2 regions of the Paenibacillus sp. FSL R10-2782 genome follow, and region 2 is predicted to be linked to the other one. Evidence: riboswitches for the same ligand, from Rfam matches in the RefSeq annotation. Region 2 holds a riboswitch; the other holds the start of a gene.
The links. Region 2 has a riboswitch for thiamine pyrophosphate ahead of thiM (hydroxyethylthiazole kinase). Riboswitches for the same ligand answer to the same signal wherever they lie in the genome.
Positions count from the first base shown of each region.

Region 1 (3,337 bases), 360 kb from region 2:
TTGTATCATTATTGAACCCATTTGATCATTTCAGAATGCTTCTCAGACTTTGTGCAGCCTCACGGGGGGCTTCTGCCCATGAGATGGCTGAAATGACCGCCACACCGTCCGCTCCAGCCTGGAGGACGCCGGCTGCGTTGTCCGCTGTGATGCCGCCAATGCCTACCAGTGGAAGGCATGCACCACCTGCACGCAGCCTGCGAACCAGATCCGGTCCCTGCACCGGATGCGCATCCGGCTTGGAACGAGTCGGGAACATCGGCCCTGCGCCCGCATAATCAGCGCCAGCGCTTACCGCCTGCTCCGCTTCCGTTAGGCTGTGTACCGATACGCCGATGATTTTGTCGCCCATTCGGGAGCGCACGCGGTCTGCAGGCTCGTCATCTTGTCCGAGATGGACGCCATCTGCATCCACAGCCAAGGCAAGCTCGACATCATCATTGACGAGAAATGGAACGTCATAACGATGGCACAGTCTCCGGGCGGCTTGAGCAAATTCGTGCAAGCGACTTCCCGTTAGACGGTCCGCACCCTTTTCACGCAATTGAAAAAGGGTCACACCTCCCTGCAACGCTTCCTCCAAAACCACCAGCGGATCACGGCTGCAATTCATACTGCCCATGACCAAATAAAGATGCAGACACTCCCGCATACGTCCTATTTCAATTCTTGGCATTGCTTCGTTCCTCCCTCATTGCTCTGCTCCACACAGATGCTCCTTCTCCTGTCCAGCGTGCGTTCCATGCCCAATGGTTCGTTGGTCCATGACCACTGCCGATACCCAAGCCCTGCTCAATCGCCGACTGTATAAAAGCCTTGGCCATCTGTGCCGCCTGGGGTACACTTCGTCCTACCGCTAATCCAGCCGCCAGCGCCGCTGAAAAGGTGCAGCCCGTTCCATGGGTATGCGGGGTATGAATTCTTGGTCCGTCCAGTTCGGTAAAATCTCGCCCGTCGAACAACAAATCCACGGACCGTTCCGTCTCTGCGCTATGCCCTCCCTTGATGATTATATAGCTGGTCCCCAAACCAGCCAGCATTCGAGCCGCTTCCTTCGCACCCTCACGACTGGAGAGGGTTAAGCCTGTCAACGCTTCCGCTTCCGGAAAGTTCGGGGTGACTACCTTCGCTAACGGCAACAGATATGATTTTAGCGTTTCCATTGCTTCATCTTGAAGTAGAGAAGCTCCGCCTTTGGCGATCATCACCGGGTCTACAACAACATTAGGCCACCGAAACTGGCAAATTTGCGAGGCCACCTGGCGAATGACCTCAGCCCCCAGGAGCATACCTGTTTTAACAGCATCGGGAGGTAAATCCGTACCTATGGACTGTAATTGAGCTTCCACCATAGGAACCGGAACGGAATGAACAGCTTGTACACCGCGTGTATTTTGGGCAGTAACTCCCGTCAGGACAGACATGCCATACACACCCAGCTCCTGGAAGGTTTTTAAATCTGCCTGTATGCCTGCGCCCCCTCCGCTGTCCGAGCCTGCAATGGTTAATGCTTTGTACACCTTATGAGTCATAGCTGCGGCCCCCTGACAACCTCTTGCCGCTTCCATTTCTGCTGCCGATCCTGAATCTGATTATTCGTATAAAGTAAAAGGAATTTCAATATCAAGCGAACCCTGCTCCTTTGATGACAGGAGCCTGCGCTTCTTTCCAGCCGAGAGATATGGTTTTCAGCATGCACATGCTCAAGTGTATAAAACAACAAAAAAACACTATGCAAAAGCAGAGTGTTCCTACACTAAGGTCCCTGCGCTGGCATTATCCAACAGGTTCATACGGTCTACGACAGATTAGTCGTACTCTCAGCTTGCTTCCGCAGGCTCCCGTGCTATTTTTTTATAATCGTAACCCTTTATGCTGTAAAAAGCAACGCCCCCTATTGAGGACGTTCCAGCCTGAATTGCTCTCCCAGCTTCGCATAATCATTCCCGGCCAAACGGCTCACCGGACGTAGCTCCTTGGCGATCACGTATGTATTTTGATACGCTTCCTCGGACAAATGATACTGCACCACGCGCCCGATCAGCAGATCGCAGGCAGGTGCACCCTCTGTGCCCCCCAGCGGTATGGCCTGCTCCAAGATACATTCCATGCGTATTTTCGCTTCAGCCACACCGGGAACCGCGATTTTTGTGCTTTTTATCGGCGTAAGTCCAGCCAGTGTGATTTCACTTTCCTCCGGCGACAGACGGGAAGCCGTCACATTCACCGCACCCACATTGTCCTCATCGGTAATATGTACAACAAAGGCTTTTTGCTCCATCGCATTACGTGCTGTATCTTTGGACACCCCATCGACACGTTGTACGGACACAGACAGCAGCGGCGGCTCGGAAGCTACGATGGAAAAATAACTGAACGGCGCACCATTCAGCACCCCTTCGCTACTCAGTGTCGTCACAAAGGCCACCGGCCTTGGGATAATGCTTCCGGTTAACAGCTTATAATTTTCACGCCCTGTAAGCGTATCAGGATTTAATGTTATCATGGTTTTTCCCTCCTATTTTTCAATTATATTTCCCTGACTATCGCGCACGGTAACCGTAATCCCCTCGGGTACAGCAATCGTAACATCGAGCTGATGCTGGGGTTGCATAAAACGTGTCGGGATTTGGCCCAGTAGCACATACAGCGTATCTCCGATATGCTTTGTCTGATACAGCTCCTGTCCTTTTAATTCATTCTCGTTGCCTGTGTAAACATAACTTCCGAACACATGCACCTCCGGTGAGGTGGTTGCGTCAATTTTGACCGCATAGGGATTCTCACCCTGCACGATCACCTTGGTCACTCCAGCAGGCGGTTTTTCATGCCACTCAGGAAGAAGTTTTGTTTCCTGAACCGAGCTCATCATATCCCTGACTTGCGGAGTAAGTCCCAGTGAACTAACCACAGCAAAACCGATACAACAAAAAACCAAGACTACTGTAATAAACATACTGAACAGATCATAACGGATGCGCTCACGTGTCCCTTTCCACGCCGTATACATTAAAATTTCGAGCCCCAGCAAAACAAAAACGACAGGCCACCACGTCAACGCCTGATCCAATATGCCCGCTCCCCAAAACTTGGAGGCAAACGTTACTCCTCCCAACAAGACCAGAAAAAGTCCCATCGACAGCCTTCCAACCTTCCATACCCCTGCCGGGGCGTTTGGTGCTTTGGAGGAGCTGCTTATCTTGGATGAAGTACCAAATATGCCTGTAGAGACTCCTGTATCATTATGAGGATGATGGGCTCCCTTAAAGGGAGCCTCACTCTTTGAAAACTCAGTATCCATCCTATTGTTTCTCCTTTATCCGTTTAGATTTGGAAT
Region 1 covers NZ_CP151951.1:3,125,000-3,128,336, forward strand. The annotation lists gene thiE (thiamine phosphate synthase) at 26-676, opposite strand; gene thiD (bifunctional hydroxymethylpyrimidine kinase/phosphomethylpyrimidine kinase) at 663-1,532, opposite strand; TPP riboswitch at 1,745-1,855, opposite strand; gene NST83_RS14000 (flavin reductase family protein) at 1,895-2,506, opposite strand; gene NST83_RS14005 (hypothetical protein) at 2,519-3,301, opposite strand; gene NST83_RS14010 (multi-tm2 domain protein) at 3,303-3,337, opposite strand, start outside.
Region 1: another riboswitch for thiamine pyrophosphate. It lies ahead of thiD (bifunctional hydroxymethylpyrimidine kinase/phosphomethylpyrimidine kinase); the one in region 2 lies ahead of thiM (hydroxyethylthiazole kinase).

Region 2 (3,337 bases):
CGGCTTACGACCATGAAGTGACCATCTTCTTTACGTTTTGGGGGCTAAACACGCTGCGTAAGGAGGAACTCGTACGCACAAATAAGGGGCTACTCGAAAAAGCCTTTGGCTGGATCATGCCGCGTGGACCCCAAAAGCTGGCATTGTCCAAAATGAATTTTGCAGGACTCGGCCCGCAGATGATCAAGCATGTCATGAAAAAGCATAATGCGCTTTCTCTTCCGCAGCTTATCGAGCTGGCGCAAGAGCAGGGAATCAAGCTGGTAGCTTGTACCATGACCATGGATCTGCTAGGACTGCAACAGGAAGAACTGATGGACGGTTTGGAATATGCCGGAGTAGCTGCCTACTTGGGGGATGCTACGCAGGGCAAGGTAAATCTATTCATTTAGGGTGTCTTAATTATTTTTTTGGTTTATAATATACCTATACATGTATATGATTAAATCAAAAAGGAGTCTATACCTTATGGATTACAATTATAGTGATGAACTGAAAACACGCCTGAGAAGAATTGAGGGTCAGGTGCGTGGGGTGCTTCGTTTAATGGATGAAGGACAGTCCTGCAAGGACGTAGTAAGCCAGTTATCTGCCGTACGCAACGCATCCGATAAGGCAATTGCCCAAATCGTGGCAGAGAATCTGCAACGTTGTATATTGGAAGAGCAAGAAGCTGGTGGAGATACAGATAAACTTGTTAAGGAAGCAATTCAGCTTCTCGTAAAAAGCCGTTAAGGAGGTCATTTTATTATGTCTTTTAAAGTTGAAAAAGAAATTACTCCTCAGCAGCTCGCGGCCCGTCTGAAACAAAATGAGGAAATTGTCATTATAGATGTACGCGAACCTGCTGAATGGTCAGAAGGCCATATTGAAAGTGCCAAGCACATTCCCCTCGGTCAATTGCTGGAAAGACAACACGAGCTTGATCCAAAGCAAGAAACGATTATAGTATGCAGAAGCGGAAACCGCAGCGGGCTGGCATGTGAATTACTTGGCGAAAAAGGTTTTAATGCGGTTAATATGATCGGTGGCATGAATGAGTGGACAGATACAACGGTATAAGCATAAAATTTTTCTTAGGGCAATATTATTTCAAATAATATTGCCCTCTATACATAAGGAACGGTGAACATAAGTGCCTAAATTTTTGTTGAAATAAACAGGATGTTGAGAAGTTTCGTTCGTAACCCGAATACGAAAACCCCCATTTCCATTGGGTATGATTTCATTTAAATGAATGCTGGATTGTTGAACATCCGTTTCCAGATCCATGTCTTTATGGCAATTACCTGTTGATTTTTGTAAGACGAACCCGTAACATTAGAAAAAAATATAACGGGAGCCTGTGGAAGCAAGCTGAGAGTATGACTAAGCCGTCGTAGACCGTGTGAACCTGTTGGATAATGCCAGCGTAGGGATAACTGTATACATATGTATAAGCCAACAGTCTTTCACAGGTTCCTGAAGAAAGAGGGTTGGTTTTTTGTGTTAGATAAAAAGGCTTTATTGCTACAAAATATGCGGGATACGAATCCGCTCATTCACAATATAACTAATGTGGTCGTCACCAATTTTACGGCAAACGGACTGCTCGCGCTCGGCGCTTCACCAGTTATGGCATACGCCAAAGAGGAAGTCGCAGATATGGCCCGTATTGCAGGGGCGCTTGTACTTAACATCGGGACGTTAAATGAGGAACTTGTAGAGTCCATGATTGTGGCTGGTTTATCGGCTAATGAGCATGGGGTACCCGTGCTGTTAGATCCCGTGGGTGCGGGGGCGACTCCATTCCGCACAGCCTCCGCTCTCCGTATTCTAGATCGGGTCAAGGTGGATATTATTCGCGGTAACGCTGCTGAAGTTGCACAAATCATTGGCGAAGACATGCAGATTAAAGGTGTCGATGCTGGAGAAACAGGTGATTTGAATATTCCACAACTTGCAGTCAAAACAGCCCATCAACTGAATACGATTGTTGCAATCACCGGCAAAGAAGACGTCATTACCGACGGCCGTATAGGATGGATCATTGAAAACGGCCATGGCATGCTTACCAAAGTTACGGGAGCTGGTTGCCTATTAACTTCGGTGCTGGGCGCTTTCGCTGCTGTCGAAAACGACAGGCTTACTGCTGGTATGGTAGCACTTGCCGTATATGGCGTTGCTGCTGAAATGGCAGCGGAACGAAAAGGTGCAGAAGGACCAGGAAGCTTTCAGATCGAGCCGCTTAATATGCTGTTCGCTGTAACGCCGGACGATGTGCGCCAGTACGGTAGGGTGCGCCCGCTAGAATTACAGGGCGGAAAACCCTCAGTCAGTTAACACCGCTCGATTTTTTAACGTCATTGGTTTTAAGTGAAATTGTGGGAAATACACTATACGACGATAAGGTGAGCATTGGGCAACTTTTGTTTGCTTTGATACCGTGGTGCGCGCTGTCCTACTTTTTTGAAAAGGCAACGACCCATTTTGTAAGATTTGGATATATGGCGGAGGGCCGGACTGTACTGCTCATCGAGCCAAACGAAGCGAGGGCCGCAATCAGCAGCAATTGCCGGACCAGGAGCAGCACGATATGCCGCATCCGGTCGAAAATGCTGGCGCCTTGAATCGCTGCCGCCCGCAGCATTGTACCCGACAGATTGCCAAAGGCCCCAAGCTGCACCCTAACCGCATATGGAATTGCTCCGGCGATACCGGCAATGACCAGTAGGGAAGGGGTGCCGTACAAATGAAGGCCGATGGACTCCAGCCATTTCTGATTCCAGATGAAAATATACCCGATCCCCAGGACTACGCCGGGTACCGCCAGCGATACAATCTATGATTTATTGAAGGAGAGGAAGCCTGTGAATTTGCAGCAATTAAAGGTGTTTGTGCTCGCAGTTGAACTGCAGAAGCTGTATCTGGTCGCGCAAAAACTGGAGGTGACGCAGCCTACCGTTACTTTTCATCTGAATAAATTACAGGAGGATATTGGCGTTTCACTGTTTCATACGAAATCTTATCATGTCATTAAGCTGACTGAAGCGGGGAAAGCCTTCTATCATTATGCTTCGCAGATCAATGCCTTGTCCTTGGAGGCCGAATCGCTGATGGACATGCACCGGGGAACGGGAGCAGGCAAACTGGAGTGGAGTAGCCTAAACATTTCCGATAGATATTCCGATAACTATTAAATGGACATATACTGCTTATGTAGGGATTTACAAGGCTGGATTACAGCAGTAGGTTTTTGAAAGCTTACTTACTGGTTAGACAAATACATACTGTTATCAAGGAGAGCATAGATCATGAATAAGAAACGTTTGCGCCAATGGATGGCTCCGTTCGCAAC
Region 2 covers NZ_CP151951.1:2,768,546-2,771,882, forward strand. The annotation lists gene NST83_RS12480 (DsrE/DsrF/DrsH-like family protein) at 1-392, shown strand, start outside; gene NST83_RS12485 (metal-sensitive transcriptional regulator) at 469-735, shown strand; gene NST83_RS12490 (rhodanese-like domain-containing protein) at 751-1,062, shown strand; TPP riboswitch at 1,326-1,435, shown strand; gene thiM (hydroxyethylthiazole kinase) at 1,486-2,322, shown strand; partial or broken gene NST83_RS12500 (hypothetical protein) at 2,346-2,393, shown strand; gene NST83_RS12505 (hypothetical protein) at 2,441-2,731, opposite strand; gene NST83_RS12510 (LysR family transcriptional regulator) at 2,850-3,179, shown strand; gene NST83_RS12515 (fibronectin type III domain-containing protein) at 3,294-3,337, shown strand, end outside.